One region of the Psychromicrobium lacuslunae genome, then DNA from elsewhere that is predicted to be linked to it. Evidence: predicted binding sites of a transcription regulator. Region 1 holds the regulator's gene; the other holds the start of a gene.
What was found. The regulator LexA, encoded in region 1, represses DNA repair genes until DNA is damaged. The targets are predictions, from matches to a motif close to TCGAACANNTGTTCGA.
Positions count from the first base shown of each region.

Region 1 (7,248 bases):
GCCGAACTCGCACCATTCCGGGAAGGACCACAGCCTGCCGCATGACTGAACAGCTAGAGGCAGCCTCAACGACCAGCAAAGAAGAGCTAGCGCTCAGCTTGCTCGATGCCGCAGTGGCCGCGATGGGCGGGCAGCAACGTCCTGGGCAACACGAGATGGTCCGGCAAGTGGTTCGCTCGATTGAATCGGGCGACCATTTGCTGGTCCAGGCCGGGACTGGAACCGGAAAGTCGTTGGCTTATCTGATTCCGTTGATCGTGCATGCTCTGGAAAGCGACCGGCCATCGTTGGTGGCTACCGCCACCTTGGCCTTGCAGGCGCAAATCGTTGGCCGTGATCTGCCCAGGCTGCTGGCCGCGATTGAGCCTGAGCTGGGTCGCAAGATTGATGTGGCGCTGGTCAAAGGGCGTGGCAACTATCTTTGCAAGCACAAGGTTTCGGGTGGTTTTCCCACCGATGAACCGCAAGAGGGGCAGCTCTTTGCGCTCGGTGAGGACACCGCGGTCATGCACCTACCCGGTACCGGACCCAGCACGGCTCTGGGCCGAGAGGTAGTGCGGCTTCGTGATTGGGCCGAGGAAACTAGCACCGGCGATCGGGACGAGCTGAATCCGGGGGTGACTGATCGGGCCTGGCGGCAGGTTTCGGTCACCGCGGTGGAGTGCTTGGGCTCGCAGAAGTGCCCGGTGGCCACCGAATGCTTTAGCGAGCTGGCCCGGGCGCGCGGCGCAACCGCCGATCTGGTGGTAACCAATCATGCGATGCTGGCGATTAGTGCCTTTGAGGGGCTGGCGGTGCTGCCAGAGTACGACGTTGTGGTGGTGGACGAAGCACACGAGTTAGCTGATCGGGTCACCGGGGCAGTGACCGGTCAACTCTCGGCGACGATGGTCAACATTGCGGCGAGTGCGGCCCGTAAGCACACCGCAATTAGTGTCGATGACCTGAATGCTGCCGCCGCCGCGCTGGAAGCGGTGTTGAGCGGCGTCGCTGAAGGCTGGTTGCCGGAGGGAATTAATGAGCAGCAGGCCGAGGCAGTTTCCATGGTCCGCGAAGCCGCGCGAGTGGCGCTTTCCGATTCAAAAGGTGATTCCTCGCAAGTGGCCGACGGTGGCCGTCAGATGGCCAGATCACGTTTGCTGGTCATCTTGGAATTGTCCGAGCGTTTGCTTGCCTCGGCCGAGTCCGGTGAGGTGGTTTGGCTGTCCAGGCCGGGAGTTTTTGACCCGCAAAAAGGCTATGCTGCGGCTGATCCCACCGCCCCTGCTGTCTTGAATATCGCTCCGCTGAGCGTAGCAATGAAATTGCGGGACGGCCTTTTCGCCGAGCACACAGCTATTCTGACCTCGGCCACGTTGGCTATCGGGGCTGCGTTTGAGCCTACCGCCGCTGGATTGGGCTTGCTGGGCGCTGGGGCGCCCAGCTGGACCGGAGCCGATGTCGGCAGTCCTTTCGACTACACCAAACAGGGCATGCTTTACGTGGCAGCACATCTTGAGAAACCCGGTCGTGGTAATTCACCAGAGCAACTCAACGAACTCGAAGCGCTCCTCAAAGCTTCTGGCGGTGGTGCGCTTTGTCTCTTCTCCTCGCGACGAGCCGCCGAAGACGCGGCGGACGAGCTGCGTTCCCGCTTGGATTTGAGCATTTTGTGTCAGGGCGAATCATCAATGGCGGCGCTCATTAAACAGTTCGAAGCTGAGCCAGATACCTGCCTCTTCGGGACTATGTCACTGTGGCAAGGTGTTGATGTGCAGGGCTCATCTTGTCGTATGGTGGTGATTGACCGGATCCCGTTCCCGCGTCCCGATGATCCGCTCATGACAGCGCGAACTCGCGCGGTGGCTCGGTCTGGCGGCAATGGATTTATGAGCGTTTCCGCAACCCAGGCGGCGATCAAGCTGGCGCAAGGGGCGGGGCGGTTGATTCGCTCTTCAGCGGACCGGGGTGTGGTGGCCGTGCTAGATTCACGACTTGCCACCGCCCGCTATGGCGGTTTTCTGCGCGCCGCCTTGCCTCCTTTTTGGGCGACAACTGATCGGAAGGTCGCAATAGCCGCTTTGCAACGGCTGGCTTCGAAAGCTTAAGCCAACCTGGTTCAGTCTAGGCGTGACAAATCGAAGCTTTAGAGTGCCCGCAGCACGGTGACGACCTTGCCCATAATGGTGGCGTGATCGCCGAGAATAGGCTCATACTGGGTGTTTTGCGGTAGCAGCCAAGTGTGACCGTCGCGCTGCCGGAAAGTTTTTACGGTCGATTCATCATCAAGTAGCGCGGCCACGATATCGCCGTTCACCGCGTCATTCTGCCGGCGCACCACTACCCAGTCGCCATCGCAAATAGCTGCATCGATCATCGAGTCGCCGACCACTTTGAGCATGAACAATTCGCCGTGTCCGACCAACTGTCGAGGCAGTGGCATCACGTCCTCGACTACCTGGTCGGCCAGGATCGGGCCACCCGCGGCGATCCGACCGACCAACGGAACCATCGCGGTGTCTTGCGCGCTAGCCAGCTGAGCAACGTTGAGACCGCTGGCGCTACGCAGCTTCGCGGTGTCCGCAACACCCTCGATTTCGGTGTCTTCATCGCCCAGGGTGAGGGGAATCAGTACCTCCATGGCGCGCGGTCGCTTCGGATCGCGACGCAAATACCCCTGCTTCTCCAATTGGGAGAGCTGATGCGTGACGCTAGAGAGACTCGCCAAGCCAACCACATCACCGATCTCACGCATCGACGGCGGGTAGCCATTGCTGGTGATGGAACGCTGGATACATTCCAGAATCTTCTTCTGCCGCATTGAAAGGCCTTTCAACCCGCTACGGCGAACCAGCCCACGGTCCGGCTGCTCCATTGCATCCGCTGAGTGATCTGTCATCGGTAAGTCCTTTCACGCTTGCAGCATCGCTGTTTGGCCGGGTTTTCCCGGGGTCTGCCAGCAATCCAGCAATACTGTCGGTGCTCGATGATGGACTCAATTCATGAACAGCATCGAACGCGAAACACCACTTGAATCTGGCTCAAGGCTAGGCGAGTGGCCGAGATATTTCAAACATATGTTCTAGCGAGTCTTGGCAACCATCGATCATTCGTGCTAAAAATGAAGAAGCAAATTCGAAAACATGTTCTACTCGAAGCTGGTTTGGCTCAAAGAGTAGAAGGTTTTCGAAACAACGAAAGAAAGGGCAGGGCAATGGCAAGCGGAATCGTAGCTGGCAGTGCAATGTCAACAATCACTCTTAAGTCCCACCGTAAAGCAGCTCGAGTTACCTCCTCGGGCCTAAAGCTGACTCGACGCGGTCGGTTTTTATTGCTCGGCCTGCCGTTGATGTTACTTGCGGTGGCCGCCTTGGTACTGGTGGGAATCGTCACTTCCTCGGCGCAGGCTGCAACTGGTACAACTGGCGCCGGTGCGACTCAGGTCACCGTGCAGGCCGGGGAGTCCATCTGGTCAATCGCTGCCGCTAATAGCAGCAACCGCGACCCTCGTGATGTGGTCGCCGAGATCGTGCAGCTCAATGACTTGAAGACCTCAGTGCTACAGCCAGGCCAGCAAATCTTCGTGCCGACTCACTAATTCATTGATTCACTAATTCGTCAGCTCGCTAATTGCGCTGTCATCTGGATCCTCCCGGCATTGGTAGATCGGTCCGGCCCACAATGACGAGACCCGCAATGACGAAGCACTGCGAAAGTGAGTTCTGACACTTCTGTGACGGTCTCGATTAGCTTCCTGGCGCACTGGGCTTAAAATCGAGAAGTGAGTCAAGAAACCCAAGCAGCACGTCTTGAACGGCTAGCGCGCCTGCCGTTACGAGATAACCTGCGCGGCCTCAAACCCTATGGAGCCCCCCAGCTCGACGCTCCGGTGCTACTAAATGTCAATGAGAACACCCATGGGGTGCCGAGTGATGCTCGAAGGGCCATTATGCGAGCGGTGGAACGCTCGCTCACCGAGCTAAACCGATATCCAGATCGAGAATTCACCGAGTTACGTGAGTCCTTGGCCCGTTACCTGGGTCATGGCCTGAGCGCCGATAACATTTGGGCTGCCAATGGCTCCAATGAAGTTCTGCAACAAATTCTGCAAGCTTTCGGCGGCCCAGCTCGCACGGTGCTGAGTTTTCCACCAACCTATTCGATGTACCCCCTGCTGGCTAGTGGTACGAACACCGAATATCTCAGTGGCGAACGAGCGTCGGACTTCTCGCTGAGCGCGGTCTCTGCCGCTGAGCAAGTGGCGGCTGCCGCTCCTCAGCTAGTCATTCTTTGCTCACCCAATAATCCCACTGGCACCGCTCTTGACCTGGAAGTGGTTCGCGCGGTCTATCAGGCGAGCGAAGCCGCGCAAAGCATCGTGATAGTTGACGAAGCTTATGCCGAGTTCGCCCATCCGGGCACGCCCAGTGCACTGACTCTACTGCCTGGGCGTGAACGGCTGATTGTTTCGCGCACCATGTCGAAGGCTTTCGCCTTGGCCGGGGCCAGGCTAGGGTACTTGGCGGCTGCCCCGGAAGTCACCGATGCACTCCGCTTGGTGAGACTGCCCTACCACCTCTCCGCACTGACCCAGGCCACCGCGGTAGCCGCATTAGAGCACTCCGAATCCTTGCAAGCTAATGTCGAAGACATTAAGCGGCAACGAGACCGCATTGTTGACGGGCTGCGCGCCCTGGGCCTGCAGCCAGCCCCTTCGGATGCGAATTTCGTTTTTTTCAGCGGCGTCCAGAACCCCGGGAAAATATGGCAAGGACTGCTTGACGCCGGTGTGCTTATCCGCGATGTCGGTATTCCGGGCAGTTTGCGAGTGACCGCCGGAACAGAGCAGGAGACCACCGCTTTTCTAGAGAATATGGAGCGCTTACTCGCAGCGGAAGGACGCTGAGCCCCATCAGCCGACCGGATTCCCTAGACTTGACATAGTCAGTGCGACGTATCAGCAAACAAAGGACATTGATGAGTAGCAAACCCCTGGCCGCGCGCACCGCACGACTGGAGCGGAGCACCTCCGAATCTTCGGTGCTGGTCGAGGTGAACCTCGATGGCACCGGAGCCTCCCAGATCAGCACCAGCGTGCCCTTTTACGATCACATGCTGACCGCACTGGCTAAGCATTCGCTGATTGATCTCACCGTGCAGGCCACCGGTGATACCCATATTGACGTCCACCACACCGTTGAGGACGTCGCCATCACTTTCGGCGAGGTTCTGCGCACCGCGCTGGGCAATAAGGCCGGTATCCGCCGTTTCGGTGAGGCCACCGTGCCTTTGGATGAGGCACTCGCGCAGGCCGTGGTTGACGTTTCGGGCCGCCCGTACTTGGTGCACGGCGGTGAGCCGGAAGGGCAGGAGTATCACCTGATCGGTGGTCATTTCACCGGCTCATTGACCAGGCATGTCTTTGAGGCGATCACGCTGCATGCCCAGATCTGCTTGCATATGAGGGTACTGGCTGGCCGGGATCCGCATCATATCGTTGAGGCACAGTTCAAGGCTTTCGCTCGGGCCTTGCGGGCTGCGGTGGAATCAGACCCTCGGGTGGAAGGCGTTCCTTCCACCAAGGGGCTGCTGTGAAGCCGACAGTCACTGTTCTGGACTACGGCTCGGGGAACGTGCGTTCTGCGGTGCGATCGCTTGAGCGGGCCGGGGCCGAGGTCAAACTCAGCGCTCAAGCCGTCGATGTGCTGGAAGCCGATGGTTTAGTGGTACCCGGAGTAGGTGCTTTCCAGACCGTAATGGATGAACTGAAACAAGTCGATGCGATCAGGATGATCGGCAGGCGGGTGGCGGGCGGACGTCCGGTGCTCGCTATTTGCGTGGGCCTGCAGATCCTCTTTGAGGCCGGTGTGGAGCACGGGGTGCGCACCGAAGGAATGGCCGAGTGGCCTGGCGTCGTCGAACAGCTTCCGGCGGAGGTGCTGCCCCATATGGGCTGGAACACCGTCCAGGTGCCGAGCGGTAGCGTGCTCTTTGAAGGCGTCGCCCAGGAACGGTTTTACTTTGTGCATTCCTACGCGGTGCAGAACTGGGATTTCGATGTCAGCCAACCAAAAATGCGGCCGCCGCTGGTGACCTGGAGTGAACACGGCAGCAAGTTCATTGCCGCGGTCGAGAACGGACCTCTGAGCGCTACCCAGTTCCACCCCGAAAAGTCTGGCGATGCCGGAGCCAGGTTATTGCGCAACTGGGTGAACTCCCTGCCCAAGAGCCGCCCCCAGCGCTCAACCAACGGAACGGAGGCAAGCTAATGGTTTCCATTCTGCTGATGGGCCTCGGTGGCTTGCTGATCGGTGGCGCGATAGCCTTCTGGCAACAGAAGACGCCGCGTTGGATTCCCATTGCCTTTGGCGTGCTGGCCGTTTTGGCGCTACTTGGCGCCTACCTTTTCACCCTTTCCTAGACCGGCGCCCGTCGACTACTAATCGTTTCACCAACTAAGGACTGACTAGATGAGCATTCTTGAGCTACTGCCCGCCGTAGATGTCGCCGATGGCCAGGCAGTACGCCTGGTGCAGGGCGAAGCAGGCAGTGAGACTGCTTACGGTGCGCCGCTCGACGCCGCGCTGGCCTGGCAGCAAGATGGCGCCGAATGGGTGCATCTGGTGGATCTGGACGCTGCTTTTGGTCGTGGCTCGAACTTGCCGTTGCTGCGTGAAGTGGTTTCAGCTTTGCAGGTGAAAGTCGAGCTCTCCGGTGGCATCCGTGACGACGCCTCCTTGGAAGGCGCCCTGGAGCTGGGGGCTGAGCGGGTCAACTTAGGCACTGCGGCGCTTGAAGACCCGGAGTGGACCGCTCGTGCAATCGCGCGATTCGGTGACAAAATCGCCGTTGGTCTTGACGTTCGCGGTACCACCTTGGCGGCTCGTGGCTGGACCCGTGAGGGCGGTGACCTCTGGGAGGTGCTGGCCAGGCTCGAAGACGCGGGCTGCGCACGTTATGTGGTGACCGATGTGACCAAGGATGGCACGCTGCGCGGGCCGAACCTGGAATTGCTCGGGGAGATGCTGCAACGAACCAATAAGCCGGTGGTGGCTTCCGGTGGCATTTCCAGCTTGGAAGATCTGCGTCAACTGCGCACCCTGGTGCCGCTCGGCTTGGAAGGTGCGATTGTTGGTAAGGCGCTTTACGCTGGCGCCTTCACGCTGCCCGAAGCGCTTGAGGTGGCTGGCCGCCGCCAACCGCTATGAGTGGCTCACCTTCGCGAGATCTGCCAGCCCACATCGCAGCCGCACTGCAGGGTGCGGGCGG
Region 1 covers NZ_CP011005.1:404,925-412,172, forward strand. The annotation lists gene hflX (GTPase HflX) at 1-45, shown strand, start outside; gene UM93_RS01880 (ATP-dependent DNA helicase) at 42-2,087, shown strand; gene lexA (transcriptional repressor LexA) at 2,126-2,854, opposite strand; gene UM93_RS01890 (LysM peptidoglycan-binding domain-containing protein) at 3,194-3,577, shown strand; gene UM93_RS01895 (histidinol-phosphate transaminase) at 3,761-4,885, shown strand; gene hisB (imidazoleglycerol-phosphate dehydratase HisB) at 4,957-5,574, shown strand; gene hisH (imidazole glycerol phosphate synthase subunit HisH) at 5,571-6,248, shown strand; gene UM93_RS17815 (hypothetical protein) at 6,248-6,400, shown strand; gene priA (bifunctional 1-(5-phosphoribosyl)-5-((5-phosphoribosylamino)methylideneamino)imidazole-4-carboxamide isomerase/phosphoribosylanthranilate isomerase PriA) at 6,450-7,187, shown strand; gene UM93_RS01915 (SseB family protein) at 7,184-7,248, shown strand, end outside.

Region 2 (7,248 bases), 1.8 Mb from region 1:
ATCGTCGCTGGCTTGATCCGGAATACCCGCCGCAATGAGCGCGGAGACTCGCTCCGCGGGGTCGCTGTACTGGTCAAGAGCCTCACGACGTCGCGAATAAAACTCCTCAACCACCCCTTCCAGAGCCGAGGCCATTAAGCCCTCGAAGTTCGGGAAGTAATAAAGCACTGCGCCAGTGCTCACCGCGGCTTCGGCAGCCACCGCGCGGACATTAGCGCCGCTAATGCCATGCTGACGAACCACCTTCTTGGTCGCGGTAATCAGCGCTCGACGGCGCTCTTCTCTGCGCGCATCATTCATGACTAAGAACATTCATTCTTTGGCTTCGGTCAAGTGGGTCAGTCGAGCATAGTGCTCGGGGCGGCGGGAGCGCAGCAGCAAGCCAATCCCCATCCCGCCGAGGAAAAGCACTGGAATTGGCAGCAATAGTAGCCAATTGACCGCCCCTTCCATCCCGGTGACCAGTTCGAAATTGAAGACTACCAGCAGGAAACCAGTGATCAACCCGAGCGCACCAAAAGCCGGAGCCACCAGCACCCTCCAAGCACTATGCCCACGACGATTTCTGATAAAGAAACAGAGCACCGCCACTGCGGCAACAGTCTGCGCGAAGATCACGCCAGCTACCCCAGTGGCGTAGGTCCAGAGCGCAAATTGCAGGAAAGGATCAGCGGAAAGCGCGATGCAGATGGCAATGGCGATAAGTGAGATCACCGTCATCACCGCACTGGCATGGTGCGGGGCCTGGCTGCGGGGATGGGTAGCGGCCAGCGTACGCGGCAAAATTCGCTCCCGGCCCATCGAGAATAAGTAGCGTGAGCAGGCATTGTGGAAGGCCAGCAGGCAGGCAAAGAAACTGGTAACGATGAGGATTCGCATCACTATGGTCGCCCACTGACCAAGATAAGAATCCGCCGCGCTAAACGCCATCTCCTGGAAATCGTCGGCCCCTGCCATCACCAGCACGCCATGTACCCCAAAGGCCAGCGTCAAGATCCAGAAAGTCAGCGCATAGAGCACTGCGAGGAAAGCGATCGAAATATAGGTGGCAATTGGCACGGTACGGCTCGGGTTTTTTGCTTCCTCGGCATAGATGGCGGTGCCTTCAAAGCCGATATAGGCACCGAAACCAACCACAAAGAGGCTTCCAGCGCCAGCGGCAAAGAACACGTTTTGCGGATCGAAGGAGGCTGCCGAGGCCGGTTCCGGTCCGCCTTGAATCAGCACCGCCAACGAGAGCACTAACAGGATCGCGACCTCAGCGGTGAGTAACACAGCGAGCAGTTTGGCACCGACGTCGATCTGCCGGTACCCCAGCAAGCCCACAATAAGCAGCGCTACCACCGAATACAGCCCCCAAGGCAGGTCCACTCCAAAGAGATCTTTGAAAGTGATAGCCGCGAAAAAGCCAACGAAGCCATAAAAACAGAGGCAGAGAAAGGCGTAGGCGACTGCGGTGACCAAAGCAATGCCGATTCCCGCGGGCTTGCCCAAGCCCCGTGCTACGTAAATGTAGAAAGCTCCGGCATTGCGCACATACTTCGACATTGCGGTGAATCCAGCGGCAAAAAGCAGCAAAATCACGCCACAGACCAGCATCGCCCCCGGCGCCCCAATGCCGCCCATTCTGAGACTAGTAGGACCGGCGCTGGCTACCACGGTGAGCGGGGCAGCGGCGGAAATCACGAAGAAGACAATCGACCAGACACCCAACCGGGCGGGAGCGAGCTGCCCGGCCGGCTTCGGTGTGCCCCGAGTAGTGGAGATTTCTGTCATCTTGCTAGCCTCTTTTTCTTTTGACGTCATTCTCAGTTGACTGAGAAGCACCACCGGAACTGTTGAGCAGACAAAAACTGAACGACTATGTAGAGTGATGCTAGTGATCTAAATCACGTAAAACAAGAGGTTTTTAACATTTTCTGAACATATGTTCAGAATTTTAGAAATGCGAGGAGTAGTCAATGGCAGCACAGCCGGAAGCCAGCGAGGCGATTGTCCGAGCCAGAGACCTCGGACTGAATTTCGACGGCGAACCAGGTACGTTGAACGCCATCACTGATATTCCGGGCCTTGAAGTTGGCTATCAAACCATCATCTCCGGCTCAGGAGCCTTAGACGCCGGGCGAGGTCCAATTAGAACCGGAGTTACCGCGATTTTGCCTCGAGGCCGGGCTGGCGTCGGGGTTTCATGTAGCGCGGCAACCTATTCCTTTAATGGCAACGGCGAACTCACCGGGCGTAGTTGGATCGACGAATCCGGCAGCCTCACCATGCCGATCGCCTTGAGCAACTCGCACGCGGTCGGCGCCTGCCACCAGGGCATTGACCAATGGGTACATCAGAACCGGCCAGATCTCTCAAACCGCTGGTTACTTCCGGTGGTCGGTGAAACCTGGGACGGCTACCTCAACGACATCAATGGCGGCCATGTCACCCCAGAGCTCACCGCCGCGGCAATAGACGCAGCAACTTCCGGGCCTTTGGCCGAGGGCTCGGTCGGCGGTGGCACCGGGATGAATTGCTATGGCTTCAAGGGTGGTTCGGGCACCGCCTCGCGGCGGGTCGATTTCGGCGGACAGCGCTACCATGTTGCTGCCTTTATTCAGGCGAACTTCGGCAGCCGTAGCGAGCTCCGCCTGGATGGCCTGCCCTTAGGCAGGCTTTCGAAAACCCCTAATCCGATGCAGCAGAGCAATTGGTTGCACATTGACGACGAGCGGGCCAGGGTGCCAGGCGGTGCGGGCTCGGCCATTGTGGTGATCGCCACCGATGCGCCGCTATTGCCAAACCAATGCGCCGCATTGGCCCGGCGCGCACCGCTGGGAATGGCACGCACGGGCACCACTGGCGGGCACTTTTCCGGCGACATTATCCTGGCCTTCTCTACCGCAAATCCGGGGCAACTGAATTCTGAGTTCCCGCAAGCAGAAACCGAACCGCACAAGGCACAGTTGGAATTCATCCCCTGGGGGCACATCGATCCGTTCTATCAGGCCTGCGTGGAAACGGTCGAGGAAAGCATTGCCAATGCTCTGATAGCCGCCCAGGACATGACCGGGCGCGACGATCACTTTAGCCCAGGATTACCCCACCACGAGGTGCTCGAGGCGGTCAGGGCCAGAAACTCGGTCGGCCAGGAGTAGCGTAGGAAGGTAACTCAAAACGTCGAAAGGTCTCCCCCGTGCCCTCGAAATCCAGCCATTCACTGACCATTCTGAACGCCCACATTGTGCCCATCGACGGCGAAGCCTTTGACGGCGGCCTGGTGATCAAGGATGGCAAGATCAGCGAGCTCGGGCCTAAGGTCAAAGCCAGCCGAGGCAGCGAGGTACTCGATGCAGCTGGCCAGTGGCTTTTGCCAGGATTCATCGATGCCCATACCCACCTCGGGGTGCACGAGGAAGCTGAGGGGTCGATGGGCAACGACACCAATGAAATGACTGATCCGATCATGGCCGCGGTGCGAGCCATTGACGGGATCAATCCGCGCGAGATGGGTTTCGACGACGCCCTCTCCGGCGGTATCACCACCGTCAACGTCAACCCGGGCTCGGGGAACCCGGTGGGCGGATTGGCCGTTGCGCTGCACACGCACGGCGGCTACGTCGATGATATGGTGCTGCGCAATCCTAGTGGCCTCAAGGCCGCGCTGGGCGAGAACCCCAAAAGGGTTTATGGCGAGAAAAAACAGACCCCCTCGACCCGGCTAGGTACCGCATTGGTGATCCGTAAGGCTTTCCAAGAAGCTCAGGATTACCTTTCGCAACCGGCCAAGGATCGCAAAGGAAAGGATCTCAAGCTGGAGGCACTTGGTATGGTGCTGCGTCGGGAGATTCCCTGGCGGCAGCACGCCCATCGCGCCGATGACATTGCCACTGCGGTGCGGATCGCCGAAGAATTCGGCTACCAGCTGGTGCTCGACCACGGCACCGAGGCTCATCTGCTGGCACCTCTATTGGCCGAGAAAGAAATCCCGGTGCTGATCGGACCGCTCTTTACCTCACGCTCAAAAATGGAGCTGCGCAACCGTTCATTGGCCAACCCGGGCAAACTGGCTGACGCCGGCGTCGAAATTTCGATCATTACCGACCACCCGGTGGTCCCCATTCATTTCCTGGTACACCAAGCCACTCTTGCTATTAAGGAGGGCTTGGACCGAGAGACCGCGCTGCGTTCAATCACCATTAACCCAGCAAAGGTACTCGGCTTAGCGGATCGCATCGGTTCGCTGAGCGTCGGCAAGGACGCCGATTTGGTGCTCTGGAGCGGCGATCCGCTGGATGTCATGCAGCGTGCAAATCTAGTGCTGATTGGCGGCGAACCGGTCTACCATTACGACCAGGAGAGCCGCTCCGGAGTGGTGGCACCGCGATGAAACACGACGTCCTGGAACTGGCCGCTCAACTCAGCGAGGCGGAACTCAGTCAGCAGCTCAAGGTCCGCGAGTTCACCGAGCAGCGGATCAAACCGAATATTGCCAGCTGGTTCGAGAATGCTACCTTCCCGCTCGACCTAGTTCCCGAGCTGGGCAAACTCGGTGTGCTCGGTATGCACCTCAAAGGCTACGGCTGCCCTGGACGCAGCGCGGTGGAATACGGCCTGAGCGCGCTGGAATTAGAGGCGGGCGATTCCGGCATTCGTACCTTTGTCTCAGTACAGGGATCACTGGCCATGACAGCGATTCACCGCTGGGGCTCCGAAGCCCAAAAGCAGCAGTATCTCCCTGCAATGGCTCGCGGCGAAGTAATTGGCTGCTTCGCGCTCACCGAACCGCAAGCGGGTAGCGATCCGGCAGCTATGCAAACCACCGCAACTCAGACCGCCGATGGCGGCTGGCAATTGAACGGTGTGAAACGCTGGATTGGCTTGGCCTCCGTTGCCCAACTCGCGGTGGTCTGGGCCCGCACCGAAGGCGTCACAGCGGGCGACGCTATCCGCGGCTTCATTGTGCCCACCGACACCCCGGGCTTCCACGCCGTGCCGATTGAGCCGAAACTCTCAATGCGGGCATCGGTGCAATGCGATCTGCGTTTTGATCGACTTGAGCTGCCCGCGGATGCCCTGCTGCCGGAGGCCAAAGGGCTGCGCGGCCCGTTTTCTTGCCTCAACGAGGCCCGTTACGGCATTGCTTGGGGAGCACTAGGGGCCGCCCGAGATTCTTTCGAAACGGCACTGGCTTACTCAGCGGAACGGGAACCTTTCGACCGGGCGCTCAGCAGCTATCAACTCACCCAGCAGAAACTCGTCGATATGATGCTGGAGCTGCAAAAGGGGCAATTGCTTGCCCTCCACTTGGGTCGTTTGAAGGACGCCGGGCAACTTCTGCCCGAACAGATCTCGATGGGCAAGCTCAATAACGTCAGGGAAGCCCTGAAAATCTGTCACGCCGCCCGCAGCATACTGGGCGGAAACGGGGTGACCCTAGAGTATTCGCCACTGCGGCACGCAAATAACCTTGAATCGGTGCGCACCTACGAAGGCACCGACGAGGTGCACACCCTGATCCTGGGACAGCACCTCACCGGCCATTCCGCTTTCCGCGGCTGAGTAGCGGGGACAGCTGAGCGGGAGGGCAATTACCGGCTGAGCCAGTCGTAGCCCTTCCGACCCTGGTGACCAGTCACTCGTAGCCACGACACCGGTAGTCGGGTCACCGGTAGTCGGGTCATTGGTAGTCGGGTCACAGGCGATCAATTTAGCCAATCATCAATGTCAAATTTTCTTGACTTAATGTCTGCTTCGTTTTACTTTTAGGATGTCAACATTTCTTTACATAGGAGTAGACATGGCCTATCAAGAAAAGAGCGCCTGGATCATGGGCATCGTGGCGATAGTCGGCTATTTTGGTTATCTGCTCTTGCTGCTCCCCCAGACAGCACACGTTGCGTTTCTGGAAGTTGAGTATGTGCCGGCCATGCTGTGGAGCATTGGTGGGGCAATTTTTGTCTCCATTCTGCTGCACGTTGCGGTCTCCATCGGCACCGGCAAAAACCGCAACCAGAGCGATTCTCGGGACAAGGAGATCGGTCGTTTCGGCGAGTACACCGGACAGGCCTTCGTGGTGATCGGTGCGGTGGGCGCCTTGGTACTAGCCCTAGCGAAAATAGATCACTTCTGGATCGCGAATCTGATCTACCTGGCCTTTGTGCTTTCGGCACTACTGAGCTCCATCGCAAAGATTGTCGGCTATCGCAGAGGTTTTCAAACATGGTGAAACCAACCAGAGTAAGCAATAGCATTCGCGCTCTGCGCTTCAATCACGGCGAACTCACCCAGGCCGAGTTAGCCGAACGAATCGGACTAACCCGGCAGACCGTGATCGCCATTGAGCAGGGTCGCTACTCCCCTTCGCTCGAGGTGGCTTTTCAGATCGCCCAAGTCTTTGGCGTGCCGCTCGATGATGTTTTCCACTATCCGGAGCCGACAGGCGATAAAACATGAAAGCCATTTTGCAACGACGCTATGGCGGCGTCGAGGTAGTAGAACTGGTTGAACGGCACATTCCTGAACCAGCTGCGAACCAGGTACAAATCAAGGTGATGGCGGCCGGCGTAGATCGCGGCACTTATCATTTACTGACCGGAAAACCCTATCTGCTGCGGCTTTTTGGCTTCGGACTAAGAGCACCAAAGGTCCAGACGCCGGGCCGTGACGTTGCCGGGGTGGTAACGGCCCTCGGTTCAGCAGTACACGGTTTCAAGATCGGAGATGAGGTCTTCGGAGTCTGCCAGGGCAGCTATGCCGAATACGCACTCGGTTCGGAACGCTCACTCGCTTTGAAGCCTGAGACGCTCAGCTTCCAACAGGCGGCAGCATTACCCGCCTCCAGCGTTACCGCGCTGCGTGCGATTCGCGAGGTCGCGAAGCTAGAGGCCGGGCAGCGGGTGTTGATTCTTGGCGCCTCCGGTGGGGTGGGAAGTTTCGCGGTGCAACTAGCGCACTCGCTCGGCGCCCGGGTGACCGGAGTGTCCGGCCCTGGCGGCTTGGAGTTGATCCGTAGCCTGGGCGCCGAGCGAGCTCTCGATTACACGCTGGATGGGTTGGAAGCAGAGAAGGATTTTGACGCAATACTCGACATCGCTGGCGGTCGGCCACTGAACCAACTGCGTCGGATGCTCAGCCGCAAGGGGGTCCTGGTGGTTATCGGCACCGAGCAAGGTGGGCCCTGGACCGGCGGCGTGGGTCGCTCGCTGCGCGCCAATTTACTTTCCCCCTGGGTTAGCCAGCGGCTCAGTGCGCTGGTTTCCT
Region 2 covers NZ_CP011005.1:2,209,072-2,216,319, forward strand. The annotation lists gene UM93_RS10370 (TetR/AcrR family transcriptional regulator) at 1-312, opposite strand, end outside; gene UM93_RS10375 (APC family permease) at 313-1,776, opposite strand; gene UM93_RS10380 (DmpA family aminopeptidase) at 1,962-3,143, shown strand; gene UM93_RS10385 (amidohydrolase) at 3,182-4,375, shown strand; gene UM93_RS10390 (acyl-CoA dehydrogenase family protein) at 4,372-5,547, shown strand; gene UM93_RS10395 (hypothetical protein) at 5,786-6,214, shown strand; gene UM93_RS10400 (helix-turn-helix transcriptional regulator) at 6,208-6,441, shown strand; gene UM93_RS10405 (NAD(P)-dependent alcohol dehydrogenase) at 6,438-7,248, shown strand, end outside.
Region 2: UM93_RS10380 (DmpA family aminopeptidase) is a predicted target of LexA. The motif match lies at 1,920-1,935, and genes of this name have one in related genera.